Regions from separate parts of the Nocardia sputi genome, predicted to be linked through region 3. Evidence: riboswitches for the same ligand, from Rfam matches in the RefSeq annotation. Region 3 holds a riboswitch; each other region holds the start of a gene.

Region 1 (7,238 bases), on a different contig from region 3:
ATAGGAGTTGGGCAGCACGTGCCTGGCCAGCACCGTGTACCAGCGCACGCCCGCGGCGTGGGCCGCCTCCACGTACACCGCCTGGCGGACCCGCAGCACCTCCGAACGCATCACGCGCGCGAAGTTGGCCACCAGCGAAACGCCCACCGCGACGGCCACGTTGCGGGTGCCGAAACCGAGAGCGGTCACCAGCGCCAGCGACAGCAGCAACGCGGGGACCGACAGCAGCACATCGACCAGCCGCATGAGGACGGCGTCGATCACGCCGCCGATCGAACCCGCCAGCAGTCCCAGCAGCGACCCGGCGACGAGCGCGATGCCCACCGCGGACAAGGTGGCGGTCAGCGAAAGACCGGCGCCGTGCACCATCCGGGTGTAGAGATCGCGTCCGAGATTGTCGGTGCCGAACCAATGCTCGGCGCTGGGGGCCTGGAACTTCTGCGCGGGCACGCCGGTCAGCGGGTCGCCACCGGCGAATACCGACGGCGCCAGCGCCCATCCCACCGCCAGCAGCGCGACCGCCCCCGCGACCAGCAGTCCGGCATTGCGGCGCAGCGTCTTCCAGCTCACGGTCGGTCGCCGGATGCCGGACAGTACCGCTGCGCGCCGTTCCTCGGTCACGTCAACCACGAGATCTCACCCCCTCTGGCAGCGGCGCGCCGAGCGGGCGTGCGGGGGTCCTGGGAGCGGGAGCCATGTCAGGCACGAATGATCGCCTCCTCGGCGGCGTCGACGGCGGTCTGCGCGGACTCGCCGCTCGCACCGCGGGAGCGAGCCGCGATGCGCGGGTCGAGCAGCGGGTACAGCAGGTCCACCGCGAGATTCACGCTGACGAAAACCGCCGAGGTGAGCAGCACGATGCCCTGGACCACCGGGATGTCCTGCGCCAGCACCGCGGTCTGGGTCAGCCGGCCGACGCCCTGGCGGGCGAAGACCGTCTCCACCACCACCGATCCGGCGAGCATGTTGCCGACCAGGACGCCCGCGATGGTGAACGCGGGCACACTGGCCGGGCGCAGTACGTGCGTGCGCTGCACCCACCAGCGCGACCCGCCCTTGGCCAGCGCCACGTCGACGAACGGCTGGCGCCAGGTGGTTTCGAGCCCGGCGGTGAGCACTTGCGCGATGACCGCCCCGATCGGCAGGGCCAGGGTGAGCGCGGGCAGCACCGTGCCCGCGAAACCGTGCCCGCCGAACGCGGGCGCCAGGCGCAACTGGAACGAGAACACCTGCAGCAGAAGCAGTCCGGTCCAGAACGTCGGCACCGAGACGCCCAGCGACGGCAACGCCGCCAGGGCGCTGCGCAGCCACGGTCGACGGGTATGGGTCGCCGCGAACGCCAGCGAGACGCCACCGACGACCGCGAAGAGCAGGGCGGCGCCGGTCAATTCGAGCGTGGCGGGCAGCGCGTCGCCGATCGCGCCGGTGACCGGTTGCCCGGTCGCGATGGAATGCCCGAGATCACCGCGAACGGCGTGCCCGAGTGCGGTCCAGTACTGTTCCCACAGCGGCCGATCCAGCCCGTAACGGGCCTGCAATTCGGCGATGGCGGCCTTGTCCACCGGTGTGCCCGCTCCGCCGCCGTCGGCCGCGATCGAGACCGGATCGGCCGGGAGCAGGTACAGCACCACGAACGACAGCGTGAACGCCGCCCACAGCACCCAGATCGCCTGCAGCACCCGCAGCGCCGAGTAGCGCGCCATGACTATCGTCCGCTCAGCCAGGTGTCGAAGAACTGCAAGCGCGCCGACGCTTCGAACTTCAGATCCCGCGTGTTCGGGCCCGCTCCGATGGCCTGGGACAGCTCGACGGTCGGGATGAACAACCCCGCCTCGAGGACCTGCTGTTGCGCGGTGCGGATGAACCCGTTTCGTGCCGTGGGGTCCACCGTGTCGAGCTGGCCGTTCAACGCGTCGTCCAGCGACGAGATCGGGCCGCGGACATTGAGATTGCGCCCGTCGAGTCCGAAGGAGGTGCGCAGGATGTCGCCGTCGGCGCGGGTGGTGTTGAAGTAGGCGGTGTCGAAATCCTTGCTGTTCTGCCGCGCGGTGGTCTCCGCCACCGACACCAGGTCCAGTTTCAGCTCGACGCCGACCTGCCGCAGCTGCTGCTGGACCAGTTCGAGGATCGCCTGGTTGCCCGCGAACACCTGGCTGAAGAGCACCGAGAAGCTCAACCGCTCATCGTTCTTCGTCCGGATGCCGTCCGCGCCGGGCGCCCACCCGGCCTGGTCGAGGATAGTGCGCGCCTTCGCCGGGTCGTAGGCCAGGTGCGCCGAGAGGTCGGTGTAGCCAGGGGTGGTGCCGGCCAGCGCGCTGGTGGCGGGTTCGAACTGCGGGCCGAGCACGGTGTCCACCAGTTGCTTGCGATCGATCGCGGGCAAGAGCGCGTGCCGCACCGCCGGATCGCGCAGCGGACCGCGGGTGACGTTGGGTTGCAATCCGAACGGAATTCCCGGGTTGGCGGTGCTGAGCACGCGTCCGCCCGCCGCTTCGATCTGCGGGGCGTCCTGCGGCAGCGCGTCGCTGATCGCGTCCAGCTGCCCGGAGGCGAGACTGCCGGTGCGCACCCCGGATTCGGGCACGACGGTGAACTCGATCTTGTCCAGGTAGGCCTCGCCGCGATGGGCGAACACCGCCGAGCCCCAGTGGTAGCCGGTGCGCTTGGCCAGCGTCACCGCCGCGTCCTGGCGGTAGGCGGCGTAGGTGAACGGCCCGCTGCCGACGTTGTCGCCGAGGCAGCGCTGCTCGGCGGGCTTGCTCGTGGTCGCGTCGGCCAGGATGCCGAGCTGGGTGGTCGAGGACGCCTGGAGGAATTGCGCGTTGGGCTTGCTGAACTCCACCCGGACGGTGCGCCGGTCTACCGCGGTCGTGCCGACGTAGTTGGTGAGATAGCTGCTGCCCAGCGGCGCCTTGCCCGAGCCGAGCCGCACGATCGAGTCGAAGGTGTTGCGCACCGAGTCCGCGGTGAGCGGCGTGCCGTCGCTGAAGGTGACGCCGTCGGCCAGGTGGAAGGTGAACACCTTCGCGTCGGGGCTCACTTCCCAGCGTTGTGCCAGCCACGGTTTCAGCTCGCCGGTCGCCGGTTCCTGGTCGGTCAGCGAATCCACGATCTGCCGGGCGACGTACAGCGTCTGGTTGGTACCGGCCTGCGCCGGATCCGAGCAGGTCGGCGCCTGGGACAGGCCGTAGCGCAAGGTGCCGCCCGGCTGCGGTGGTCCCGCGTCGGCGCCTGGCGCGGCCGAATCACTGCCGCAGGCGGCCACGGTGGCGGCCGCGGCGAGCGCACAGGCCAGCGCGGCGATTCGGTGACGGGTTGGGATCACGAGGCAACTCCAGATACTTCGGTGCGGGCGAGTAGCTCGCCCTGGTACGACTCGGTGTCCGCGACGCCGGTCGGCAACGGTCGGCTGGGAATGCGGCGGCGCGGTTCGAGCACTTCGGTTCCTCCATCGGTCCCGGCGGAAGCACCCGCACCCGGTGACCGGGGGGTTGCTGCGACGTCGACGAGCCAGGTCTCTCAGTCGCTCTGGATGGTTGGCGTCAACCCTCCCGTCAGCGGGTGTCAGGGTCGAGCCGAATCATGATGCCCAGCAAGCGAAGGCTGGAACAAGGAAACTAATCACCGTGAGCGTAGATCTTGTCCCACGCGGTCTCATCGGGTCTTTGTAGTAACCAGGCATGCGCTGCTCTGTCGAGCGCGGGTGCGCGCCGGTCGCGTGATCACCGAGGGCGTCCAGCCGAAAGTCGGCGGCTCGATGCAGCATACGGTTCTCGCCGAGGGGCCGGGACACAGGTCGGCCCCGCAAGTCTCCCGTTCCGGGCAAACGAGACTCACCGCAAAATTGCTGTGCGCAATCCCGGCTGCTGGGCGCGTTTGCCGGAGTACTGTGCCCCTCGATCGTTCCGCCGATGAGGAGGTTTCGTGACCATATTGCGCCGTCTGACCCAGTTGTCCGCTGTCGCGACCAGTTCGATCGCCCTCGTGCTCGCCGGGCCCGGCGCCGCGCTCGCGGCCCCGGTTGCGACCATTCCCGCGTTCTCCGACCAAGTCGTGCCGATCGCCGCCCCCGGTGACCTGCTCGGCGCCTATCACGCCGCGGTCGACGCGCTGCGTGCGCTCGGCATCCAGCCGTTCGCCTACCCGACCGCGTCCGCGTTCTGCCTCGACAACACCACGGCCGGTCTGGCGCCCGCTGTCGCGGGCGCCATTCCGGGGCCGTGGCCGAAGAACACCGTGCAGATCCCCGGCCTGGACCTCAGTGCGGTCAAATCCGGGCAGGCCATGTTCACCTTCGTGCCCTACGGCCTCGGACCGGACGGCCCGAACACCGCGGGCATGCAGGTCGCCTGGCTGAACCTGAGTACCGGCCGCAGCGGCACGGCCGCCATGGGGCCGCTGTCGGAGATCGCCCGCGCGATGATTCCTGCGGCCGTCCCAGCGGACCTGCGGCCGGGCGCCGAGCAGGCCATCCGGGACTTCCTCGTCGCGGCCCTCCCGATGGGCGGGGTGCGTGCGATTCCGGTGGACACCGGCAAGGGCACCGTGCTGGCCGCGGTGTTCGGCACGGTTCAGAACGGCGCCAAGTCCTGTTTCTTCCTGCCGACGGTCGGAATCACCGCGGTGCCGTGAGGTCGCGGCCGCCGCGGCACGGTCGGCTCAAGCGAGCGAGCGACCTTTCCAGCGCGCCGTGCCGCGGCGGCGGGCCCGATGCGAACGCGCCCACAACAGCAGATACGCCGCCACTGATGCCGGATGCGCCGCGGCGGCCAGCACATCGGAGCCTCGCAGCGGACCGCCGGTTTCGGTCGAGCGGGCCAGCAGCCGCCCGGTGACGGCGGCGAGCCAGCCGATCACACCTGTCCGCCGGGCCGAGCCCCGGCCCAGCACGGCCGCCGCGGGCGGCACCCAATAGGCAAGGGCGGCAAGCAGTCCCACCGCCGCTCCGCCCGTGATCGTGCCGTCGTAGGCCGACCAGAGCCACCGGGTGTAGCCGGCGTCCAGTTCGGCGGCGCCGTGATACATCCTGGTTCGAGCCAGCGGTCCCGCGGCCGCCAGAACGGTCGAGTGCCCGCCCCGTCGCAGCGTACGGGCGATGTCGAGGTCTTCGGTGATGCTCCCGGCCACTGCCGCGTGGCCACCCGCAGCGCGGTACACGGCGTTGTCGAACACCAGGAACTGGCCGCAGGCCACCGCCGTGGACGGCCGCAGGCTCCGGTCGGCCGCGGCGATCGGCAGCGTCGAGGCCCACGACCAGCACAGCAGGGGCTGCACGAGGGCCTCCGCCATCGAATCCGCTTCTTGCAGCGGCCAAGGCGAGACCAGCGCCGCTCCTCGTCTGCGCAGCGCGCCGACCGCCGCCGCGAGCGCCGCGGGGGCCAGCCGCACGTCGGCGTCCAGGAAGATCAGCACCGGCGTGGACACCTCCTCGGCCAGCCGCGCGCAGGCGGCGGCCTTCCCGGTCCAGCCGGGCGGCGGGTCGGACTCGGTGCGCAGCAGGGTGAAACGAGGGTCGTCGCCGATCGCCGCGCGGGCCGCGGCGCCGGTGTCGTCGGTGGACGCGTCGTCGAGGATGCGCACCGCCATGCGCGGTAGGCCGACCTGGGCGCGCAGGTCGCCGATCAGATCGGGTAGCCGCCCGGCCTCGTTGCGCGCCGGGACGCAGACGGTGACCGGTTCGATCACCGTCGCAGGGGTATTCGCCAGCCGCTGCACGGTGATCCGGTTGTATAGCGCGATGCCCGCGCCGAGCGCCGCTACGGCGGTAGCGCCGGCGGGCAGGATCGAGTTCGCGCGCAACGTCTTCGGCAGGTCGGCACTCACCATGCGCGCCACGCTATCCCGCCGCACCGACCTGCCGCTCAGCGATTCTGCGTCACCGTGCGCCACCAGCGGCTCAGGGAGAAGCCGACTTCCGGAGCGCCGGGCGGGGCGGGGTTGCGGTCCATGTACGCCATCGCGGCGATGATGGCGGCCACCGCGAGCGTGATGCCGCCGACGATGCCTGCCCAGCCCGCGAACGAGCGGGTGTTCGGGTCGGCGTAGCTGACCTCGGCGCGCAGTGTGGAGACATCGCCGGGCGGGAGCTTCCAGGAGACCACGTTGTCGCCCTCGCGGCTGCCGTTGGTCTTGGCGACGCGAGCCGGGAAAGCGATAGTGAACTGCACGTCGGAGCCGTGCGGCGGGACGGATTTCAGATCCACCCGCCCCGTCAGGCCGACCAGGTCGCCGGTGCGCTGGAACTGCAACTGGAACATGCCCTGGGTCTGCTCGGACAGCTGGCCGAGCTGTTGCACCTCACCGAAGGACAGATCCTCGAAGAAGACCTGGCTGCCGGAGTACCCGTCCTGGGCGTAGGGCTCCACCCGCACCTTCGCGGCCAGCGTCTCGGGCGCCTTCAGTTGCGGGCCCTTGTCACCGGGGTCGGCGGGCACCACGGCGGCGACGATCCGTCCGGACACCCGGTCGTTGGACGAGACACCCATCGATACCTGAACCCGCAGGCAGCCCGCGAGCATCGGCGCCAGCATCGCCGCGAGCAGAACGGCCGCCGCAACGCGCACGCCGCGGCGTGAACCCCGCCGCTGCGGCGGCTGCGGAGCATCGGGCTTCGTGGTGACGGGACTCGGCTGCACGGGTGACATCGTGCCAGTCCATCCGCCCGGAATGAAACGCGCCGGTCTCCGCGCGCGTCGGCCTACCGCACCGGGCGTGGCGCGCCGGGGCGGCGGCGCGCGCGGGCCGCGGCCACCAGCAGGGGAACGCCCAGCACAGCCAGGCCCGCGAAGCCGTAACCGGCGGACGGCAGCAGGTCGAGGAACACCGCGTGGGCCAGCGCCGACCCGAGCCAGGTCCACAGGAACAAGGCCACCGGGACGGTGAGCGCGACCGCCTGCCCGCCTGCCCGTGGGGGATCCGGCGCCGCGCGCTCCCAGATCGCGAGCAACGCGCCCATCACGAGCGCGACGGCGAACCATCCCAGGTAGTTGGTCACCGGAATCCAGTCCAGTCCGGGCAGTCCGGAGCTGGTGTCACACCAGGTCCACTGCCCGTCGGCCACCATCTGCGGATCGAGGAACAGATCCCAGCCCACCGCGCCGGCCGCTGTCCACATGATTCGCGCGCCCGTGTGCCGGGACAACATCCCGGCCACCGCCCATACCGGGTACATTCCGCCGGTCCACGCCAGCGGGATGATCAACGGAACGTCGAACAGGGCGGGACCGAGCCGGTCGGTC
Region 2 (7,238 bases), on a different contig from region 3:
GACCCGCACGTACTCCTTCGAGGCGATCACCACCGCGATCCGGCTGGTCGAGCGAGGGGCCCGTTTCATCGCGACGAACCCGGACCCGACCGGGCCGTCCCGCGAAGGTTCGCTGCCCGCGACCGGCTCGGTGGCCGCGCTGATCACCCGCGCGACCGGCCGCGAACCGTACTACGTCGGCAAGCCGAACCCGCTGATGATGCGCTCCGCATTGCGTCGCATCGGCGCGCACTCCCAGTCCTCGGTGATGATCGGCGACCGGATGGACACCGATGTCATCTCGGGGCTGGAAGCGGGCATGCGCACCATCCTGGTCACCTCCGGCATCTCCACCCGCGCGTCCTTCGAGGCCTACCCCTACCGGCCCACGATGGTGGTGGACTCCGTCGCCGACCTGATCGGCAAGACCAAGTCCCCGTTCACGGCCTGATCTGGTGCGCGGGCCGACAGCCGCCCACCAGATCAGGGCTGGACGCTTCCGGTCCGAACACCGTCACGCGCACCGATCGGCCGTGATGCGTGATTCCTTCTGCGTCCGAGCCATTCGAGGAAATCCCGCCCTCAGTCGGCGTCGGTGGTGATCGCGTCCATCGCGGCGGACAGCTTCGTGAGCACCTCGACGGTGCGCACGAGCTGCTCGGGGCCGAGTTCGTCCGCGAGCCGTTCGGACATCACTTTGTGCTGCGGGTCGATGCGGCGGACCGCGGCCAGCCCCGCGTCGGTGACTGCGACGAGTTTCGCGCGGCGGTGCGCGGGGTTGGGACGGTATTCGGCCAGTCCCTTGTCCACCAGCAGATCCGCGATGCGCTGCACGCTCTGGCGGGTGATGCCCATTTCGCGGGCGATCCCGGCGACGGGCAGCGGCGTCCGCAACACCGCGCCCAGCACCTGCCACCAAGCGGCGGTGAGACCCGCCGGTCGCGCCAGTTCCTCGGCCACCGCGAGGAACTGACCGTTCAAACGGAACGACGTGATCGCCGCCGTGGCGAACAGCTCCTGTTCACCGGTCATGCCGAGCCTCCGATATCCCTCGCTCACGCATGCTGCGCGTCGTACTCCGCGAGCACCGCCCACCCGGCCGGATCGGCGTGGGCGAACAATCGGTACCAGCCGTCGAGCACATGCGGCTCGTACACCCCGAGCCTGCCGAGCACCTCGCGCGCGAATTCGAACGGCGCGCTCGCACTGGCGGTGATCACGTCCCCGTCGGTGACGGCAGGCTCGTCGACATAGTGCTCGGCGCCCGAATACCCGCTGTAGAGCAGGAATTCCGCGACATTGCTGGTGTGCCTGCGCGTATCGAGCAGGCCCGCCTCGGCCAAGCCGAACGTCGCCCCGCAGATCGCGGCGACCGGAACACCCGCGTCCACGAACTCGCGCGCCTTGTGGGCGAACGGCTCCAGCTCCGGCCCCTCCCAGGTCTCGGCGCCCGGCAGGATCAGCATCGCGCTGTCGGCGGGCGTGAGATCGGCGAGCACGAGGTCCGGCACGATGCGCATCCCGCCCATCGTTGTGATCGGTTCCGCCGTCGGGCCGACGGTCCGCACCTGCCAGGTTCCCGGCTCCCGATGCCAGCTCGACTTGTTGATGTGCGCGGTGGCCGCGCCCACCTCCCAGTCGGCGAGCGTGTCGTAAACGGCCATGTGCACTGTCTTCGTGGTCATGACAGTATCCTGTCATAATTGACAACATACTGTCAATCCTCGCAGCGCCGTCGAACGCCGGGTAGGAAGCACGACGCCTGGGCGAACCGGGAACTACGCTGAGTGCATGCGGATCTCGGTGGCGGCGGACGAGTGGGCCGGGGTGGCTCGGGAGCTGGTCGAGGAGCTGGGCAAGCGCGGCCACGAGATCGTGCCGCACGGCGCGCTATCGGACGAGGAACGCGACGACTGGGCGTGGGCAAGCGAAGCGGCGGCCCGCGACGTCGCCTCCGGCCGGGCCGATCAGGCCGTCGTTTGCTGCTGGACCGGTACCGGCGCCTCGATCGCGGCCAACAAGGTCGCCGGCGTCCGCGCCGCCCTCTGCGCGGACGCCTCGACCGCGGCCGGCGCCCGCACCTGGAACGACGCCAACGTCCTGGCCCTGAGTCTGCGTTCGACCTCCAGCGCCGAACTCCGCGAAATACTGGACGCGTGGTTCACGACCGAACCCAGCTCCGCCCCCGACGACCAGGCCAACATCGCCCATCTCGCCGAGATGGAACGGCGCTCCTGACACGCCGCACAGCTGCCCGAGATTCCCCTGACCCCTTGCCCGCGCGCGGCGGGATCAGGAGAGGGCGTGCTCGAGATCGGCGAGGAGGTCTTCGACGTCTTCCAAGCCCACCGAGATACGGACGACGCCGTCGGTCAGACCGATGGTGGCCCTGCCTTCGGGGCCCATGGCGCGGTGCGTGGTGGTCGCCGGGTGCGTGATCAGGGTCTTGGCGTCACCGAGGTTGTTGGAGATATCGACCACGCGCAACCGGTTGAGAACCTCGAAAGCGCGCTTCTTCGCCTCGTGCTCGGGGGCGTTGAGCTCGAAGGTAACCACGGTGCCGCCCGCGCTCATCTGGCTGGTGGCCAGGGCATACTGCGGATGCGACGCCAAGAACGGGTAGCGCACCCAGCTGACCGCCTGATGATCTTCCAGGAAGCGGGCGATACGCAGGGCGGCCTCCGCCGAATGGCGTATCCGCAGCGGCATCGTCTCGAGGCCCTTGAGCAGCGTCCACGCGTTGAAGGGGCTCAGCGCGGGGCCGGTATGACGCATCAGCGTTTTCACCGGACCGTCGATGTAGTCCTTCGCGCCCAGGATCGCCCCGCCGAGCACCCGACCCTGCCCATCGATGTGCTTGGTGCCCGAGTAGACCACCACGTCGGCGCCGAGCTCGAAGCCGCGTTGCAGCAGCGGAGTGGCGAACACGTTGTCGAGCACGACTTTCGCGCCCGCCGCGTGCGCCAGCTCGGTCACCCGGCGCACATCGACCAAGGTCTGCATCGGATTGGCCGGCGTCTCGAAGAACACCGCCTGGGTGGGCACCGACAGCGCCTGCTCCCACTGGTCGAGGTCCTCGCCGTCGACGAAGACGGTCTCCACGCCCCAGCGCGGCAGGATCTCGTTGCACACCACGAAGCACGAGCCGAACAGGCTGCGCGCGGCGACGAGCCGGTCACCCGCCTTCAGCAGCGCGCCCAGCGCGGTGAACACCGCGGACATGCCACTCGCGGTCGCGAAGCACGCTTCGGCGCCGTCGATCAGGCGCATCCGCTCCTCGAACATGGCCACCGTCGGGTTGCCGTAGCGGGAGTAGACGAAGTGCTCGACCTCGCCGGTGAACGCGGCCTCGGCGGCCTCGGCGCTCTCGTAGACGAAGCCGGAGGTCAGATAGAGCGCCTCGGCGGTCTCCTCGAAACCGGAGCGCCGCAGCCCGCCGCGCACGCCCAGCGTCGCGGGGCCGACGCCGTCGGGCAGCGGCTTGTCGAACGCGCCGCCGGTGATCACGACTGCCGCCAGGGCAGTCCGAGGGCGCGCCAGCCGGCGCCGCCGCGATGCCCGAATTCGTCGAGAGGGCCTTCGAAGCCCTCGAGCACGTTGTAAGAGGTGCGGTAGCCCGCCGACGTGGCGGCGATCGCCGCGCCCACCGAACGCTGACCGGAGCGACAGAGGAAGACGACGGGGGCCTCGGGGTCGTGGCCGTCGAGCGCCTGCTTCAAATGCTCGACGAAGGCCTCGTTGCGGGCGCCCGTGGAATCGACCCACTCGATCAGCACGGTCGGCCGTTCGATCGAACTCGTGTCGGGGACGCCGACGAACTTCCATTCCGCTTCTGTCCGCACGTCCACGAGGACGGCGTCGGGATTGTCCCGCAACAGTTCCCATGCCTGCTGCGGAGTGATGTCACCGGCATAACTCATGTGCACCTCCTGCGAATCCGCACTTGCCGCGCCCGGGACCGAGGCGCCGCCAGGTCGTCACCCGGAGCACCCCACCGCGGAGGAGGGTTGCCGACCAGTAATGCCGGGGCTTGACACTGGTTCTCATGACCTTCGACTGAGATTGCACCGACCCGGGTCATCGTGTCAAACGATGGCTCACACTGCGGGAACGCTCAGGTGCAGACCAGCCACTTGTCGCCGGATCTGGTGAGAATCCAGGTGGAGGTGGCCGCCCTGCCGTCCACCGTCGTGGTGACGGTCGCCTTGCCCCGGTCGCCGTCCACCATCGGCGGGTCGATTTTCGCGATCTCGACGGGCTTTCCGGCGCCGTCCTGTCCCGCCAGGGGCGAGCGGTCGGCGTCGAATCCTTGGCACGCGGTGCCGGGCGGCGGCACGATGTCGCTCCGGTTGGAGCCGTCGACGAAGTTGCGCACGGCCGCCACGATGCGGTCGGCTTCTGTGACATTTTTCTCAGCGGGCGACAGCACGCCACCGAGCACGATCGCGATCAGCACGATCACCGCGACCACCGCTGCCGCGACGAACGGGGCCGCGGAGCGCTTGTCGGTCTGATCGACCCGGATGATCTCGTCCTCGCCCGCGGTCGGCTGCTGTTCGGTCATGGCTCGATGATCCCTGGTCGGCGCCGGTATCGAGCGCTCGGCCCCGGCTCGAGACAGTGGCGGCGCGGACCAGCTGCGGGCGGGGCGCGATAGGCGGCGCGGGAGCGGGTAAGCGAGGAATGTGACATGCGATGGCATCCGCCGAGTTCACGCACCGACGCGGGGCGGTATGGACCATCCCGATAGAATCGCGGGACGGCGGCCTGCTGTCATAGCGAATCGGCAGCTCATCGCCGCGGCGAACGGAGCACCGTGCAGCCACGAGCCGGCAACGCCGGCGTCCGCACCGGACGGGTGCGACCGAGCCGGTGCGTCAACTTAGCCTAAGCTAAGCCCAGACGTCATTAATTGTTTCGACCATAAAGGTGCGCGTAAAGAGATGACCGAACAGAGTGAAGTATCGGATGGCGGTGTGCGCGAGCCCTCCGTGGTGACGCAGGCTTCCTCCTCCGGGCCTGACGCGCACACCGCGAGGACCCGCCCGCTGCGCATCGCGATCGTGGGCGCCGGGCCGGCTGGGATCTACGCCGCCGACGCGTTGATGAAGTCCGATGCGGAGGTGAGCATCGACCTGTTCGAGCGGATGCCCGCGCCGTTCGGGTTGATCCGCTACGGCGTCGCGCCCGACCACCCGCGGATCAAGGGCATCATCACCGCCCTGCACAAGGTGCTGGACAAGCCGCAGGTCCGCCTGCTCGGCAACATCGACTACGGCACCGACATCACTCTCGACGACCTGCGGGCCTTCTACGACGCGGTGATCTTCTCCACCGGCGCCAACGCCGACCGGGCGCTGCCCATCCCCGGCATCGATCTCGACGGCTCCTTCGGCGCCGCCGACTTCGTCTCCTGGTACGACGGCCACCCCGACGTCCCCCGCACCTGGCCCCTGGACGCGGAGAAGGTCGCGGTCCTCGGCGTCGGCAACGTCGCGCTCGACGTCGCCCGCGTGCTGGCCAAGACCGGCGACGAGCTGCTGCCCACCGAGATCCCGCCGAACGTCTACAAGGGCCTGAAGGAGAACAAGGCCGTCGAGGTCCACGTCTTCGGCCGCCGCGGACCCGCCCAGGCCAAGTTCACCCCGCTGGAACTGCGCGAGCTCGACCACTCCCCCACCATCGAAGTCATCGTCGACCCCGAGGACATCGACTACGACGAGGGCTCCGAAGCCGCGCGCCGTCATTCCAAGCAGGTCGACATGGTCGCCAACACCCTCGAGCAGTGGGCCATCCGCGACGTCGGCAACCGGCCGCACAAACTGTTCCTGCACTTCTTCGAATCCCCCGCCGAAGTGCTCGGCGAGAACGGCAAGGTCGTCGGCCTGCGCACCGAGCGCACCCAGCTCGACGGCACCGGCAACGTCAAGGGCACCGGCGTGTTCAAGGACTGGGACGTGCAGGCGGTGTACCGCGCCGTCGGCTACCTGTCGCAGAACCTGACCCAGCTGCCGTTCGACGACCAGGCGGGCACCGTGCCGAACGAGGCGGGTCGCGTGATCGCCGACGAGAACGCCGACGGCGCCGAGCGCTACCTGCCCGCCACCTACGTCACCGGCTGGATCAAGCGCGGCCCGGTCGGCCTGATCGGCCACACCAAGGGCGACGCCAACGAGACCATCGCCTGCCTGCTGGACGACGCTCCCGGCTTCGCCCCGGCCGAGCAACCCGAGCCCGAGGCCGTCACCGAGTTCCTGGAGAGCAAGGGCATTCCGTTCACCACCTGGGCAGGCTGGTACCGCCTCGACGCGCACGAACGCTCGCTCGGCGAGCCGGAGGGCCGCGAGCGGGTCAAGGTCGTCGAGCGCGAGGACATGCTGCGCGCCAGCGAGCCGCACAAGGTCTGATCACACCGCGGTGACCGACGCCGCTGCCACCGCCGCACCCCCGCTGTGGCAGCGGAAATTCCGACACTGAGGCATTCTGTACAAGTGTTCGATGCCCACCTGCACATCTTCGACCCGCGGTTTCCGCTGGCCGAGAACGAGGGCTACCTGCCCGATCCGTTCACCATCGCCGATTACCGCAAGCGCATGTCGCGATACGACATCGGAGGCGGCGCGGTGGTCAGCGGGTCGTTCCAGGGCACGGACCAGAGTTATTTGAAGGCCGCCCTCGCCGAACTCGGCGAGGGCTGGGTCGGCGTCACCCGGCTCGATCTGGACGCCACCGACGAGGAGATCCTCGAACTGGACCGGGTAGGTGTGCGCGCGCTGCGGTTCAACCTCAAGCGCGCGGCCACCGACATCACCGGGATGACGTTGCAGGCGCTGCGCGCCTACGAGCTGGCAGGCTGGCACGTCGAGGTCTACATCGACGGCACCATGCTGGCTTCGCTGCAACCGGTCATCTCCAAGCTGCCCGCGCTGTCGGTCGACCACCTGGGCATGTCCGCGGAAGGCGTGCCCTTCCTGCTCGATCTCGTCGACCGCGGAGCCAAGGTCAAGGCGACGGGTTTCGGCCGGGTCGCGATGAACGTCGCCGACACGCTGCGCCGTATCCACGCGGTGAATCCCGAAGCGTTGATGTTCGGCACCGATCTGCCCGGCACCCGAGCCGGACGCCCGTTCCGGGACTCGGACGTCGATCTGCTCTGTGATGTGGTGGGCACCGACATGCACGCGGTGCTGGAGGACAACGCCCGCGCGTTCTACCGGCTTCCGGCCCGGGAGCGCACCGTCAGCGACGATCCCGCCCCC
Region 3 (7,238 bases):
AACAACGCGGTGAACTCGGCGTTCCACGCGCCGTTTCGGCCGGCCAGTTCGGCGATATCGGCGTTGTGGTCGCGCCAGGCGGCGGGATCGGCGACGAAGACGAGCACTACCGGCGCCTCTCTCGGCTGCGGCTGGCCGAACGCCGCCTCCGACAGCGCCGCGCGGCCGGACTCGCTGGTCACCACCACGATCGACCGGTCCTGCATGTTCCACGCACTCGGTGCTTGCATCGCCAACTCGACCACCTCGTCGACAAGTGCGGATGGCACGGGGTCGGCGCGGTAGTGCCGCACTGTACGACGTCCCCGAATCGCTTCGGACACCGAGATCTGCTGTATCTCCATGATTCTTACTATCGGAGAGTGACACTCCAATGGAAAGACGGCACTTTATAGTGCGCTACACTCCATCAGGTGCCCACCTACGTGGAAAGTTCCGGCCTGCCCGCCGATGTGTACTCCGCGAAGTGCCCCACGCGGGAGGTCCTCGACCACATCGCGGGCAAGTGGACGGTGCTGATCATCGACGCGCTCGCCGACGGCACCCTGCGATACACCGACCTGCGCCACCGGATCGGCGGCATCTCCCAGAAGATGCTGACGCAGACGTTGCGCCAACTCGAGGCCGATGGATTCGTCACGCGCACAGTGCATCCCACCGTCCCGCCCCGGGTGGACTACACGCTCACCGAACTCGGCCACAGCCTGCGCACGCCCATCGCGGCGCTGCGGGACTGGATCGAAACCAACATCAACCGGATCGAGGCGGCCCGACGAGCAGCGGCGGGGTGACGGCCCGGCACCGAATGCTCGGGGCCGGTCAGCGCTTGGTCCGGATGCCGTCCCGAGCGAGTCGCATGGTCTCGGTCAGCAGTTTCGACACCGCGGCCGCCTCGGTGAGGAACCCGTCGTGCCCGTCACGCGAGTGCACCACCTCGAGTCCGTCGCAGCCGGGTAGGAGATCCGCGAGCTCCTGTTGGGTCCGCAGCGGGTACAGCCGGTCGGAGTCGACGCCGCCGACCACGCAGGGCACCGGCGTCGCGGCGAGCGCCGCCTCGATGCCGCCCCGGTCGCGGCCGACGTCGTGGCGGTTCATCGCCTCGGTCAGCAGCACATACGTGGCGGGATCGAAACGCTTGCACAGCTTTTCGGCTTGGTGATCCAGATAGCTCTGCACCGCGTAGCGGCCGCCGGTCCACGGGTCCTCGTCGTCCTGAGGTCTGTTCTCGAACCGGTGATCGAGCTCGAACTCGGTGCGGTAGGTCAGGTGCGCGATCCGCCGGGCCAGGGCCATGCCCGTCAGCGGAGCGCGGCCGGTGCCGTGATAGTCGCCGCCCTGCCAGTCCGGATCGGCCTTGATCGCCGCGATCTGGGTGGTCTGGGTGCCGATCTGGTCGGCGGTAGCGCGGGCGCCCACGGCGAGGACCAGCGCGGCGGCGACCCGCTCGGGTGCGCCGACCATCCATTCCAGCACCCGCATGCCGCCCATCGACCCGCCGACCACGGCGGCGAGCCGCTCGACGCCGAGCAGGTCGAACAGAGCGGCCTCCGCGGTCACCTGATCGCGGATGGAGATCTCGGGAAACCTTGCGCCCCAGACCTTCCCATCCGGAGCGAGCGATGACGGCCCGGTGCTGCCCTTACAGCCGCCGAGCACGTTGGTCGCGATCACGCACCATTCGTCGGTGTCCAGCGGCGCGCCCGGCCCGACCATGCCGTCCCACCAGCCGGGCATCGGGTGCACGTCGTCGGGTCTACCGACGACGTGCGAGTCGCCGGTGAGGGCGTGCTCGACCAGCACGACGTTGTCCAGCGCGGGGGAGAGCTCACCCCAGCGCTGCACCGCGAGGTGCACGTCCGGGATGACCGCTCCGTTCTCGAGTCGCACATCGCCGATGGCCACGGTGCCGAGCTGTCCATCCGGGGGCGGCAGGACGATGGCGGAGGCCCGCACGCTCTGTTCGGTACCCACGGTCACGTCGCCGCCGCCGCGAAACCGGCGCGCAGATCGGTCGGCATGGTCTCGACGCCGACGCCGACGCCGACGCCGACGCCGACGCCGACGCCGACGCCGACGCCGACGCCGACGCCGACGCCGACGCCGACGCCGACGGCGGAGCGGACCGGTCCGGAAGCGACTCCGAGGACGAGCTGTGCCTCGAGGGTGAGCTGAGAATGCGTCATCGACGCACGGTGAATCACGAGGGGACGCACATCCCCGATGGTAGCCACGCGGCTGTGCAGGGCTGATCCGTCCCGCGCGGCGTCGCCGAAGGTGTGCGAACCGGTCCGCTGGACCGGCAGCGCGGGGGCGTGCGTGCCGTCGGTGGTCCGGCCCGCACGGCTGCGCTCGGTCTCGAAGGACCACTGCACCGGGTCCTGCACGGCCCCGGGCGCGATGGATTCACTCATGGTTTGCTCCCAAGAAGGTGTTCGCCGGTATTCGGGGGGTTAGCGGTGTGTACGACAACACATGCCGGCGACCTCCTACTACGCGCTTGCTCCCGGCTTTCGGGAGCCAGGTCATCACCCGGAGCACCCCACCGCGGTTGGAGGGTTGCCGATCAGCGAGCCGGGGCTTGGCGCTGGTACTCATGACCTGCCCGGCATCATAACCGGCGGTCGGTCAGCCTCCGAAATCCTCCACCGACTTCACTCGCCGCCGGGCTGCGGCGCGACGCGGCAGACGCGCACGAATTCGTCGAAGGTCTCGGTGAACGCGGTGCGTCCCGCTTCGGCCGCGGTGGCCAGATCCTCGTCCAGGAACAAGTCGTCCGAGCACTCCATGCCGACATGGCCGATCAGTTGCCAGGTGCCGACGATGAGCCGCACCGCACGGGCGTCCGGTTCGGCACCGAGGCGCTCGGCGACCACCGCCGCGATCGCGGTCCGCTTGTCGTCGGCGTGTTCGAGACTGCGCGCGCTGACCGACGGACTGCTGCGCAGAATCCGCTGTACCTTCTGGAACTGCCGGAACGACAGCGGGTCGGCCGGACCGGCCTCGGAGGCTCGATCGACCACCTGCAGGAAGGCCTCGCGCAACGCCTCGAGCTCGTTGCCCGTGCGGGGCATTCCGCGCAGAGTCTCGGCGATGGTGCGCCCGAAGTCGTGGACGGGCCCCAGGACGATGTCCTCTTTGCTGTCGAAATAGCGGTTGATCGTGCGCGGTGAGACATCCGCCGCGTTGGCGATCTGCTCGATGGTGGTCGCGTCGAAGCCCTGCGTATCACACAGATCGAGGGCGGCCGCCATGATGCGCAGCCTGGTCTGCTGCTTCTTGCGTTCGCGCAGTCCTGCCGTCGCCGGGGCCTGGTCGGCCGCTGCGCCCGCGCCCATCGGCGCCGATGACTCGAGCATGTCCTCATGGTAACGCAATCCGCCGTTTTCCTGTCCGTAACCGACAAATGTCGTACTACGACATTTTGCGCTTGACGCCAAATGTCGCTCAATGACAGGATGGTTCCCGACATCGAGGAACGAGGAGACAACGTGACCGAAACCGCGACAGCGGTGCACGCATCGCGAAAGCCGGGCAGTTCAGCGCGCTGGCTCGCGCTGGCAGTGATCGCATCGGCCCAGCTCATGGTGGTCCTGGACGCCACCATCGTGACCATCTCGCTGCCGTTCGCGCAGCGCGATCTCGACATCAGCGACGGCAACCGGCAATGGATGCTCACCGCCTACACGCTGATCTTCGGCGGTCTCCTGCTGCTGGGCGGCCGGCTGGCCGACTACCTCGGGCGCCGCCGAATTTTCATCATCGGCCTGATCGGTTTCGCCGGCGCTTCGGCTTTGGCCGGTCTCGCGCAGAACGGGGCGGAGCTCTTCGCAGGACGCGCGTTGCAGGGCGCGTTCGCCGCGCTGCTCGCCCCGGCCGCGCTCTCGCTGCTGTCGGTGACGTTCACCGAGCCGGGTGAGCGGGCCACCGCCTTCGGCGTGTTCGCGGGCATCTCCGCGGGCGGCGCCGCGCTCGGCCTGATCGCGGGCGGCGCGCTCACCGAGTACGCGTCGTGGCGCTGGTGCCTGCTGGTCAACACGCCGATCGCGTTGCTGGCGTTGCTCGGGGCGCTGGCCTGGGTGGCGAAGGACCTCCCGGCTCCGCGCAGCGGCGGATACGACGTGCCCGGTGCCGTCACCGTGACGTTCGGGTTGATCGCCATTGTGTACGGATTCAGCCGCGCCGCCGACGACGGCTGGCTGGCCGGAAGCACCCTCGCGCTGCTCGTCGCCGGGCTCGCCCTGCTCATCGCCTTCGTCGTGATCGAACGGCGCTCGTCGAACCCGCTGCTGCCGCTGCACATCCCGGGGGAGATCAACCGGGGCGGCGCGTTCCTCGCCGCGCTGCTCATCCCGATCGCCATGTTCGCGATGTTCCTGTTCCTGAGCTACTACTTCCAGATCACCCTGGGCTACTCGGCGCTGAAGGCGGGCTTCGCGTTCCTGCCTTTCCCGGCGGGCATCGCGATCTCGGCGGGACTCACCAGCGCCCTGCTGCCCAAGCTCGGCCCGCGCCCGCTGATGCTGGCAGGCGCCGTACTGGGCGTCATCGGGCTGGTGCTGCTGGCCCAGCTGAGTTACGGCGACACCTTCCTCTCCGGGGTGCTGCCCGCTCAGGTGCTCATCGCGCTCGGCATGGGTCCGCTGTTCGTGGGGATGCAGACGGTCGCGCTGCATCAGGTGGAGGAGGAGGACTCCGGCGTCGCCTCCGCGCTGCTGAACGCCGCGCAGCAGGTGGGCGGTGCGGTCGGGACGGCGCTGCTGACCACCATCTCGGTGCAGGTCGCCGAGGGCTTCGCGCGGGACAACCCTGGCCTCGACAACTTGGCCGCGCGAGCCGCGATCCACAGCTACGACGTGGCCTTCTACGTCGGCGCCGGGTTCTTCCTCGCCGCCATTCCGATCATCGCGCTGATGATCCGCGACCGGCCCGAGAACCTGATCGAAGGTTCGGAGGAGCAGGGACGGATCCCGGCCACCGTCTGATCCGCTGAGACCGAGGTCCGCGCAACGTCACGGGTTGCGCGGACCTCGTCGTCTGCGGGGAGTGGTTGCCGCGCCGTAACGGAAGGCGGATCATGGCGACGGCGCCTGTTCGCGCTGCTGGGAGCCGCCGCCGACCTACCAATCGGTAACAAAGGTGGCGCATCTCACTGTGGGGGCTGCCCGTGCGGTGAGGACTCGGGCAGCAGTACGCTTGTCTTGTTTGCACCACACGTCTCGCCGACAACGCGGGACATATACGTTGTCTGTTGGAACAGCTGGGGTCCGCTCACAAGCGTGTTCGCCTGGCCGTGCAATGAGGGCACCATCCTAGGAGGACACGAAGATCCATGTCCAAGATCAAGGTTGAAGGCACCGTCGTAGAACTCGACGGCGACGAGATGACCCGGATCATCTGGCAGTTCATCAAGGACAAGCTGATCCACCCCTATCTCGACGTGAACCTGGAGTACTACGACCTCGGTATCGAGTACCGCGACAAGACAGACGACCAGGTCACCGTCGATGCCGCCGAAGCCATCAAGAGGCACGGCGTCGGTGTGAAGTGCGCCACCATCACCCCGGACGAGGCGCGCGTCAAGGAATTCGGTCTGAAGAAGATGTGGCGTTCGCCCAACGGCACCATTCGCAACATCCTGGGCGGCACCATCTTCCGTGCCCCGATCATCATCTCCAACGTTCCCCGGCTGGTACCCGGCTGGACCAAGCCGATCATCATCGGCCGCCACGCCTTCGGTGACCAGTACCGTGCCACCGATTTCAAGGTGTTCCAGGGCGGCACCGTCACCTTGACCTTCACCCCGGACGACGGCAGCGAGCCGATCGTGCACGAGGTCGTGAAGATGCCCGAGGACGGCGGCGTGGTCATGGGCATGTACAACTTCCGCAAGTCCATCGAGGATTTCGCGCGGGCGTCGTTCAACTACGGCTTGCAGCAGAACTACCCGGTGTACATGTCCACGAAGAACACCATCCTCAAGGCCTATGACGGCATGTTCAAGGACACGTTCCAGGACATCTTCGACGCCGAGTTCAAAAGCCAGTTCGACGCCGCGGGCCTGACCTACGAGCACCGCCTCATCGACGACATGGTCGCCTCCTCCATGAAGTGGGAGGGTGGCTACGTCTGGGCTTGTAAGAACTACGACGGCGACGTGCAGTCCGACACCGTGGCACAGGGCTTCGGCTCGCTGGGTCTGATGACCTCGGTGCTGCTCACTCCCGACGGCCAGACCTGTGAGGCCGAGGCCGCGCACGGCACCGTCACCCGGCACTACCGCCAGCATCAGCAGGGCAAGCCGACCTCGACCAACCCGATCGCGTCGATCTTCGCCTGGACCCGCGGCCTCGAGCACCGCGGCAAGCTGGACAACACCCCCGAGGTCATCGGCTTCGCCCAGACCCTCGAGGACGTCGTCATCAAGACCGTCGAAGGCGGCCAGATGACCAAGGACCTCGCGCTGCTCGTCGGCGGGGACCAGGGCTACCTGAGCACCGAGGAGTTCCTCGGCGCGCTGGACGCCAACCTGGCTCGCGCACTGCGCTGAGCGTTTCCGGCGCCGCGGCCGTCTCGGCGCCGAACCGCGGGGCCGAGCCGCTCGGCCGACTCCGGCGCTGGGTATTCACTCACCCAGCGCCGGGCGAACACCATCGGGCACCCGCCCCACCTGCGGTGGAACGGGTGCCCGGACTGTTCTTGTCAGAACGGATCACTTGGAGTGCCGCCCGGTTGCCGGAATGCGATGCCCGGGCGGGGTGATTCGTCCGTATTGCGCGGATCGCCATGTCGAACTGCACGATTCCTCGCCGCCCCGTGGTCGAACTCACGTGTGCTGGGGAAGCGAATACCAGCCGCGAACGGTTACATGAACACGTGACCAGCCCCGGGACCACCCGCACCACCGCGCCGCCCCAGCGAACCGATTGGCACGTACCGGCCATGCTGGCGCTGGCTCTCGGCGGGTTCGGCATCGGGACGACCGAATTCGTCACCATGGGTTTGCTGCCGGACATCGCCTCGGCCATGCACGTCTCCGAGCCGACCGCAGGGCACGCGGTGTCGGCGTACGCGCTCGGCGTGGTGATCGGCGCACCCCTGATCGCGGCGCTGTGCGCGCGGGTGGCGCGCAAGCGGCTGCTCGTCGCGCTGATGGTCGCGTTCACGCTGGGCAACGCGGCGACCGTGCTGGCCCCCTCATTCGAGACGCTGGTCCTGGCACGGTTCGTCTCGGGATTGCC
Region 4 (7,238 bases), on a different contig from region 3:
AGCGGACCGAACGTGCCGCTCATCGCGGGCAGGTCGAGGCCGTAAGAGAAATGCTTTCCCGAGCCGGTCAGCACGATCGCGCGCACCTCGGAATCGGCGTCGAGCGCTTGGAAGACCTCCGGCAACTCGCGCCAGAAGTCGGGGCCCATCGCATTGCCCTTGCCGGGGCCGGTCAGCGTCACCTGCGCGACGTGATCCTTGGTTTCGACGGTGAAAGCCTGCCAATCTGTCATTTGTACAGCGTATCGAGACTCGTCGCGGCCGGTATTCCGACCCGGGAAACGTCCCGGCGTGCGCGACTCGCAAAGGAAGTCGCGCGAGTGTAAAGGCTGTGCGAATTCGCAGTGATCTACTGGTTCCCGGTTCGGAGAAAAGCGGATCATGAGCAGGTCAGCAAACCTCATTCATCGGGTTCGGAGGACACTGTGCTGATGCATCGCGGAATCGGCCTCGACCGATTCAACCAAATGCCCCGCGGTCGCGCGGTTCACGCGCTGTATGAATGCTGTTGCAACGTGACGTGGGCGGCGACACTCGCCGACGCTCGCCCGTACCGGGACCGCGAGGCACTGCTGAGCAAGGCCGATGCCGAACTGCTCGCGTTGTCCCCGCGGGATGTCGACCGCGCCTTCGAAGCGGTTGCGCACGAAGCGGTCTCCTCGCGCGACGTGACCGAACTCGCGCGGATCACCGGCGAACGCATCGCCGGAATGCTCGGTCCCAGCGAGGGATACCCGGAATACTGAGCGGGCGGCGCGACTCGCCCGGCGTACGGTCCGCAATCGCTCTACCCTGGTGAGATGCGCAGGTCGTCATTGCCCCCGGTCGCCTGCCGGGTCGCGGACACCCTCATCTCACGGGGCCATCACGGTCTCATCGTCGCCCAGCCGGAACCGACGCACACCGCCGCGGATGCCGCGCGCGCACTCGGCGTCGATGTCGGGGCGATCACCAAATCACTGGTATTCCTGCTCGACGACGACCCGGTGCTGCTACTGGTTTCGGGCGCGCACCAGGTCGACTTGGCGAAGACCGGTGCGCGCCTGGAAGGGACACTGACCCGCGCCCCCGCCGATATGGTGCGCGAAGTGACCGGTCAGCCCATCGGCGGCGTCGCGCCGGTCGGCCACCCGACCAACCTTCCCACCTGGGTGGACAACGCGCTGGCCGCCCATCGAGAGATATGGGCCGCGGGCGGGCACCCGAACACCATTTTCCGCACGTCGTTCCCACAGTTGCTGCGGATCACCGCGGGTCTTCCGATCGACGTGGACTGACTCGGGCCCGGGCCGCGGAAATCATGCCGAAGGCCACACACCCCGCGCGGTTCGGGCGTCCGGGCGTAGTTTCGTCATGTGACCGACGCACCACGGCCGGAGACGGGACTACAGATTCCCGATGATCTGAGCGGCATCACCGCGGAGCAGTATCGCGCGTCCATGCGCCACTATCCGGCGGGCGTCACCGTCGTGACGCTGAACTCGCCGCAGGGGCCGGTCGGCTTCACCGCGACCTCCTTCGCCTCGCTGTCGCTGGATCCGCCGCTGGTCTCGTTCAACATCGCGCACACCTCCTCCAGCCTGTCCGCCATGCTGGACGCCGAGTCCGTCGTCATCCATTTCCTCGGCGAACACCAGCAGCACCTGGCCCACCGGTTCTCCCGCGCCGCCGAGGAGCGCTTCACCGACCGCGCACTGTGGACCACGTTGGACACCGGCGAACCGGTTCTGCACGGCACCCCCATCTGGCTGCGCGCCACCGTGCACCAGTTGATCCCCATCGGCGACCACACCTTCGTCGTCGGCTTGGTCACCCGCGTCCACGACAACACCGACGAAAAGCCCGCCGCCTCGCCACTGCTGTACTACAACGGCCGCTACTACCGCCCCACCGCCCTGGGCGACTGACCGTAGATTCCGACTACGCCACCCGGCCTCACGCCCCGTCCAAGGTGGCGAAGTCGACGTCCACGGGGAAAGGGCCGGTCAGCCGGAGCACGTACTCGGACACTGGTGAGACGACTTCGACCACCAGCAGTACGTCCGCCGTCGTCAACTTGCGATCGCCATTGATACACCGGTGCAACGCCACGTCCGGGCGGCGAAAAGAGAAACCAGGGCTTCCCAGGCGGCTGCGCACGTAATGCATTTCGAAGTCGGTCACTACTCCGGTGCACGGCTCGTCCGGGGCGGCCTGCTCCAACGCGTTGGCCAGTCGCCGCGCCACATTGTTGTGCTCGAAGGTCCCACTGCGGCAGATGATCACATGGCCGTCGACCACCTCGATCTGCCGCTGGATGTCTTCGGGAAGCGCCGCGTAGCCCTCCTCTGTGATGAGGAGGGCCCCCGGATCGGTGGCCCAGACGGGCAGCGTGCTCATAAGTTCGCCTCAGCTCGGATTCGAATACGGCGATAGTATCCGGCGGCGCTGCCCTGATCGGGCGTACGCGGACTCAGCCGACCAAGCAGGGGGCAGCGCCGGCGGGAGCCGTGGAGGTGAAGGGGCGGGTTTCGGGGGTGGGATTCCACAGGCCGTTGGTGACGGTGTAGTCCCAGGTGGGGCCGGTGCGCACCAGGGTGTCCACGGCCTCGACGAGACGGTCGGCGTCGGCGGAGGTGGTGCCGAGGCCGATGCTGGCGCGCAGGGCGCCGGCCAGCCCGAGGCGGGTGAGCAGCGGATGGGCGCAGAAACGTCCGTCACGCACGCCGATGCCGTGCTCGGCGGAGAGATAGGCGGCCACGTGGCCGGGGGCGAAGTCGGCGAGTGTGAAGGCGACGATGCCGACGGAGTCGGGACTGTCAGTCCAGATGCGCAACAGCTGGACGCCGGGGATCGCGGCCAAGCCGTCGCGGAGGCGGTCGGCGAGCCGATGCTCGTGCGCGGCAAGGGTTTCGGCGTCGATGGCACCGAGCGTGTCACAGGCGGCGGCCAGCGCGGCGGCGCCGAGCACATTCGGCGAACCGGCTTCGTGCCGCTGCGGAGCAGGCGCCCACTCGGCCCCGTCGGTACGCACCTCGCGCACCGCCCCACCACCGGCCAGGTACGGCTGGGCCGCGTCGAGCCAATCCCGCTTGCCCACCAGCACACCCGCACCGAACGGCGCGTACAGCTTGTGTCCGGAGAACGCCAGATAGTCGATGCCGGTGTCGCGCAGGCTGATCCGCCGATGTGGCGCCAACTGCGCCGCGTCCACCAGGATGCGGGCGCCGCACTGGTGGGCGATGGTGGCCAGACGCTCCAGCGGAAGCACCTCACCGGTCACGTTCGAGGCGCCGGTCACCGCGAGCAAAGCCGCGGGCCTGCTGCACAGTTCGGCGACCAGCTTGCCGATCGTCTCCTCGACCGTGCCCGCCGCCTGCACGACGCGCCTTCCATTCCTGGTCCACGGCAGGAGGTTGGCGTGGTGCTCGATGTCGAGCACCACCGTGTCGCCGGGGACACAGGACGCGAGCAGGTTGAGCGAGTCCGTGGTGTTGCGGGTGAAGACGACCACCTGGTCGTCGGCGGTGTCGAGGAACCGACAGACCGACCCGCGAGCGGCCTCGTAGCACTCGGTGGAGATCCGGGAGGCGTAGCCCGCACCGCGGTGCACGCTCGCGTAGAACGGAAGCAGCTGCTGCACACGCTCGCTGACCTGCGTCAAAGCGGGCGCACTCGCCGCGTAGTCGAAGTTGGCGTAGGTCGCCGTTCCGCCTTGCACCAGCGGCACGCGCAGTTGGTCACCGGAGACCTGGGCGAGTGCGGCACAGGCGTTGTCGAGGGCAGTAGTCATCACGTGAATCCCGTCGGCTAAGGGACCCGCGATCAGATGAGTCGTCGAGTCCGCGCTTGCCGCGCCCGGTCGGGCGGCGGCCGGGTCGTCACCCGGAGCACCCCACCGCGGAGGAGGGTTGCCGGCCAGCAAGCCGGGGCTTTGCACTGGCACTCATGACCTGACCCGAGAGTGGCAGAAGCGCCCCGGCACTGTCAACCACATCCGACCCGAGTCCCCCACGAGCACCGCGTGGACCTAACCACCATGTGGGAGCCATTACAAGCACCCCCACGAAGACACGCGAGCCGCGCCTGCCTCGCGAAATCGTGGACCCCTCGGCGACAGACGACTGCCACCGCGCCCGGTGCCGCGATCCGCGACTCGACGTTCGGCACCACCGTGCGGGAGGCAACCGACCACTTCGATGAGCGGAATCACACCCTCGGTTCAGCGATCTCGTGGCGAATGCACGAGACTGACCCGCCGACCAGCCGTTGCCCTGCGGAAAGCCGTAAATAGCGGGCTCACCTGCAACAACACCCGCAGCACCGGCCGCTCCCGCGCGCCGTCCGGTGAACAACAAACGACGACAACCCCGGGTACCGTGGACAACTGGCCAGCATGGCGTTTGCCCTTTGGTAACCCAGCTATGACACAACAACAGGAAAGTGTGAGGCAGGTCGATGGGAGGTGCACAGAGCACCATGCTCGAGACAGAGCTCGAGACAGAGGTCGACGCGCCGGCGCGTCCGTTGTCGCGCGGCGATCACGCGCCGGCGGCCAGGACGCTGGTCGACATCCTCACCGCGACGGCGCTCGCGCACCCCGATGCCCCCGCCATCGATGACGGCCGAGTCGTGCTGTCCTACCTGGAGCTGGTCGTCGAGATCGAGAAGACCATGGCTCGCCTCGCCACGGCGGGCGTGCGGCCGGGCGACCGGGTCGGCGTGCGCATGCCCTCGGGCACCCGCGAGCTCTACGTCACCATTCTCGCCATCCTGTACTCCGGCGCCGCCTACGTGCCGGTCGACGCCGACGACCCGGACGAGCGCGCCCAACTGGTCTTCGGGGAGGCGCAGGTCACCGCGATCGTGACCGCGCAAGGCATCGAGACCACCGCCGCGGGCATCCGCGCGGCGGAGCGGCAGCGCGAGGAGACCTGGTCGACGCTGCCCGGCCCCGGCGACGACGCCTGGATCATCTTCACCTCCGGTTCCACCGGAACCCCGAAAGGCGTGGCGGTCACTCATCGCAACGCCGCCGCCTTCGTCGACGCCGAAGCGGACCTGTTCCTCCGCGACGCTCCGATCGGTCCCGGTGACCGGGTACTCGCGGGTCTGTCGGTCGCGTTCGACGCCTCCTGCGAGGAGATGTGGCTGGCCTGGCGCAACGGCGCCTGCCTGGTGCCCGCCCCACGCGATCTGGTGCGCACCGGAGCTGATCTCGGTCCCTGGCTGGTGCGGCGGGAGATCAGCGTGGTCTCGACCGTACCGACCCTGGCGGCGACCTGGCCGGTCGAGGCGCTGGAGGCGGTGCGCCTGCTCATCTTCGGCGGCGAGGCCGTGCCGCCGGAACTCGCCGAACGCCTTGCGGGCAACGGTGATTCGGCTCGCGAGGTATGGAACACCTACGGCCCCACGGAAGCGACGGTCGTCGCGTGCGCCGCGCGCTTGGACGGCCGGTGGCCGATCCGGATCGGACTGCCGCTCAACGGCTGGGATCTGGTCGTGGTGGATCCAGCGGGCAATCCGGTGGCCGAGGGCGAATCCGGTGAATTGGTGATCGGCGGAGTCGGTCTCGCGCGCTACCTCGACCCGGTCAAGGACGCCGAGAAGTACGCCCCGCTGAACTCCGTCGGCTGGGAGCGCGCCTACCGCAGCGGCGATCTGGTCCGCAACGACAGCGCTGGGCTGATCTTCCTCGGCCGCGCCGATGATCAGATCAAGCTGGGCGGTCGGCGCATCGAACTCGGCGAGATAGACAACGCTCTCCAGCACCTCCCGGGCGTCACGGGCGCCGCGGCGGCCATCCGAACCACGAAGGCGGGCAACAAGCTCCTGGTCGGCTATTTGACCGGGCCGGGGACGGACTTCGATGCCAAGGCCGCGCGAGCCGCCCTCGCCGGACAACTCCCGGCGCCGCTGGTGCCCAGGCTCGCGGTGGTCGACGAGCTGCCCACCCGCACCTCCGGCAAGGTCGACCGGGACGCGCTGCCCTGGCCGCTGCCCAATGCCGCCGAGGACGACGACGACAACGACCTGACCGGCACCGCCCAGTGGGTTGCGGGGCTGTGGGATTCCATCCTCGGCGCGGAGGTCGGCGATCTCGACGCGGACTTCTTCGATCTGGGCGGCGGCTCGCTCGCGGCGGCGCAACTGGTCACCGCGCTGCGCGAACGGTATCCGCAGATCACGGTCGCCGATGTCTACGACCATCCCCGCCTCGGCGCGCTCGCCGACCTGCTGGAGCAGACCACGCCCGCGGTGGCGGTCGCCGAGCGGACGGTGCGACCGACGCCACCGATGGCGCAAGCGGCGCAGGTGCTCGCCACCATCCCCCTCACCACCCTCACCGGGCTGCAGTGGCTCACCTGGCTGGCGATCGTCGGCAACATCGCGGCCTGGTCCGGCTCGCTGCCCTGGCTGCCCCAGCTGTCCTGGTGGTGGACGCTGGTCGCGTTCGCGCTGTTCATCTCCCCACCCGGCCGCATGGCCATCTGCGTGGCAGGCGCGCGCCTGCTGCTGCGTGGCATCCGCCCCGGCCGTTATCCGCGCGGCGGATCGGTGCACCTGCGCTTGTGGGCGGCCGTCCGCCTCTCCGCGGCCAGCGGCGCCGAGAACCTCTCCGGTGCGCCGTGGATGGTGCCGTTCGCTCGCGCGCTGGGTGCGAAGATCGGCAAGGGCGTCGACCTGCACAGTCTCCCGCCGGTGACCGGCATGCTCGAACTCGGCGACGGTTGCAGCGTGGAACCGGAGGTCGACCTGTCCGGTTACTGGATCGACGGCGACGTGGTGCATCTCGGTCCGATCGCCATCGGCCCCGGCGCGGTGGTCGGCTCGCGCTCGATCTTGTTGCCGGGCACGAAGATCGGCAGGAACGCCGAGGTGGCGCCCGGCTCCGCGGTATCGGGCAAGGTGAAGGCCGACCAGGAGTGGGCCGGTTCGCCCGCGGTGAAGGTCGGCAAGGCCCAGCACCGCTGGCCGTCGCACCGGCCCGACCGAGCCCGGCACTGGGTCGGCGTCTTCGGCATCACCTCGATGGCCTTGGCCGCCATGCCGATTCTCGGTATCGGCGCGGGTGGCGTGTTCATCGCGTGGTTCGTTCGCGACACCCGCACGCTCGCCGACGGCGTCGCGCGGGCGTTCACCGTCCTGCCCCTCGCGACCCTGCTCAGCCTGGGCGTGTACGCCGCGGCGACCATCGTCGCGGTCCGGCTGCTGAGCATCGGTCTCACCGAGGGCTACCACCCGGTGCGCAGCCGCGT

Evidence for each region. Region 3 has a riboswitch for S-adenosylmethionine ahead of M8859_RS10180 (hypothetical protein). Riboswitches for the same ligand answer to the same signal wherever they lie in the genome.
Region 1: linked by a shared signal. The riboswitch ahead of M8859_RS34020 (ABC transporter substrate-binding protein) and the one ahead of M8859_RS10180 (hypothetical protein) in region 3 are both predicted to bind S-adenosylmethionine.
Region 2: linked by a shared signal. The riboswitch ahead of M8859_RS07670 (rhodanese-like domain-containing protein) and the one ahead of M8859_RS10180 (hypothetical protein) in region 3 are both predicted to bind S-adenosylmethionine.
Region 4: linked by a shared signal. The riboswitch ahead of M8859_RS19915 (aminotransferase class V-fold PLP-dependent enzyme) and the one ahead of M8859_RS10180 (hypothetical protein) in region 3 are both predicted to bind S-adenosylmethionine.

What each region holds. Positions count from the first base shown of each region.
Region 1 covers NZ_JAMFLC010000037.1:29,892-37,129, reverse strand. Annotated here, with positions in the region: gene M8859_RS34030 (ABC transporter permease) at 1-555, opposite strand, end outside; gene M8859_RS34025 (ABC transporter permease) at 699-1,703, opposite strand; gene M8859_RS34020 (ABC transporter substrate-binding protein) at 1,706-3,325, opposite strand; SAM riboswitch class I at 3,446-3,539, opposite strand; gene M8859_RS34015 (hypothetical protein) at 3,925-4,632, shown strand; gene M8859_RS34010 (glycosyltransferase family 2 protein) at 4,660-5,826, opposite strand; gene M8859_RS34005 (LppM family (lipo)protein) at 5,862-6,644, opposite strand; gene M8859_RS34000 (carotenoid biosynthesis protein) at 6,698-7,238, opposite strand, start outside.
Region 2 covers NZ_JAMFLC010000004.1:132,102-139,339, reverse strand. Annotated here, with positions in the region: gene M8859_RS07695 (HAD-IIA family hydrolase) at 1-430, shown strand, start outside; gene M8859_RS07690 (MarR family winged helix-turn-helix transcriptional regulator) at 562-1,011, opposite strand; gene M8859_RS07685 (type 1 glutamine amidotransferase family protein) at 1,035-1,664, opposite strand; gene M8859_RS07680 (RpiB/LacA/LacB family sugar-phosphate isomerase) at 1,771-2,217, shown strand; gene M8859_RS07675 (O-succinylhomoserine sulfhydrylase) at 2,272-3,486, opposite strand; gene M8859_RS07670 (rhodanese-like domain-containing protein) at 3,483-3,899, opposite strand; SAM riboswitch class IV at 3,914-4,030, opposite strand; gene M8859_RS07665 (Rv0361 family membrane protein) at 4,094-4,543, opposite strand; gene M8859_RS07660 (FAD-dependent oxidoreductase) at 4,923-6,386, shown strand; gene M8859_RS07655 (amidohydrolase family protein) at 6,471-7,238, shown strand, end outside.
Region 3 covers NZ_JAMFLC010000005.1:207,479-214,716, forward strand. Annotated here, with positions in the region: gene M8859_RS10165 (nitroreductase family protein) at 1-344, opposite strand, end outside; gene M8859_RS10170 (winged helix-turn-helix transcriptional regulator) at 414-791, shown strand; gene metX (homoserine O-acetyltransferase MetX) at 820-1,938, opposite strand; partial or broken gene M8859_RS10180 (hypothetical protein) at 1,974-2,249, opposite strand; SAM riboswitch class IV at 2,489-2,599, opposite strand; gene M8859_RS10185 (TetR family transcriptional regulator) at 2,652-3,356, opposite strand; gene M8859_RS10190 (MFS transporter) at 3,489-4,982, shown strand; gene M8859_RS10195 (NADP-dependent isocitrate dehydrogenase) at 5,330-6,547, shown strand; gene M8859_RS10200 (MFS transporter) at 6,874-7,238, shown strand, end outside.
Region 4 covers NZ_JAMFLC010000015.1:66,521-73,758, reverse strand. Annotated here, with positions in the region: gene M8859_RS19940 (crotonase/enoyl-CoA hydratase family protein) at 1-233, opposite strand, end outside; gene M8859_RS19935 (2-oxo-4-hydroxy-4-carboxy-5-ureidoimidazoline decarboxylase) at 432-746, shown strand; gene M8859_RS19930 (YbaK/EbsC family protein) at 801-1,277, shown strand; gene M8859_RS19925 (flavin reductase family protein) at 1,356-1,907, shown strand; gene M8859_RS19920 (Uma2 family endonuclease) at 1,936-2,379, opposite strand; gene M8859_RS19915 (aminotransferase class V-fold PLP-dependent enzyme) at 2,453-3,772, opposite strand; SAM riboswitch class IV at 3,820-3,933, opposite strand; gene M8859_RS19910 (Pls/PosA family non-ribosomal peptide synthetase) at 4,459-7,238, shown strand, end outside.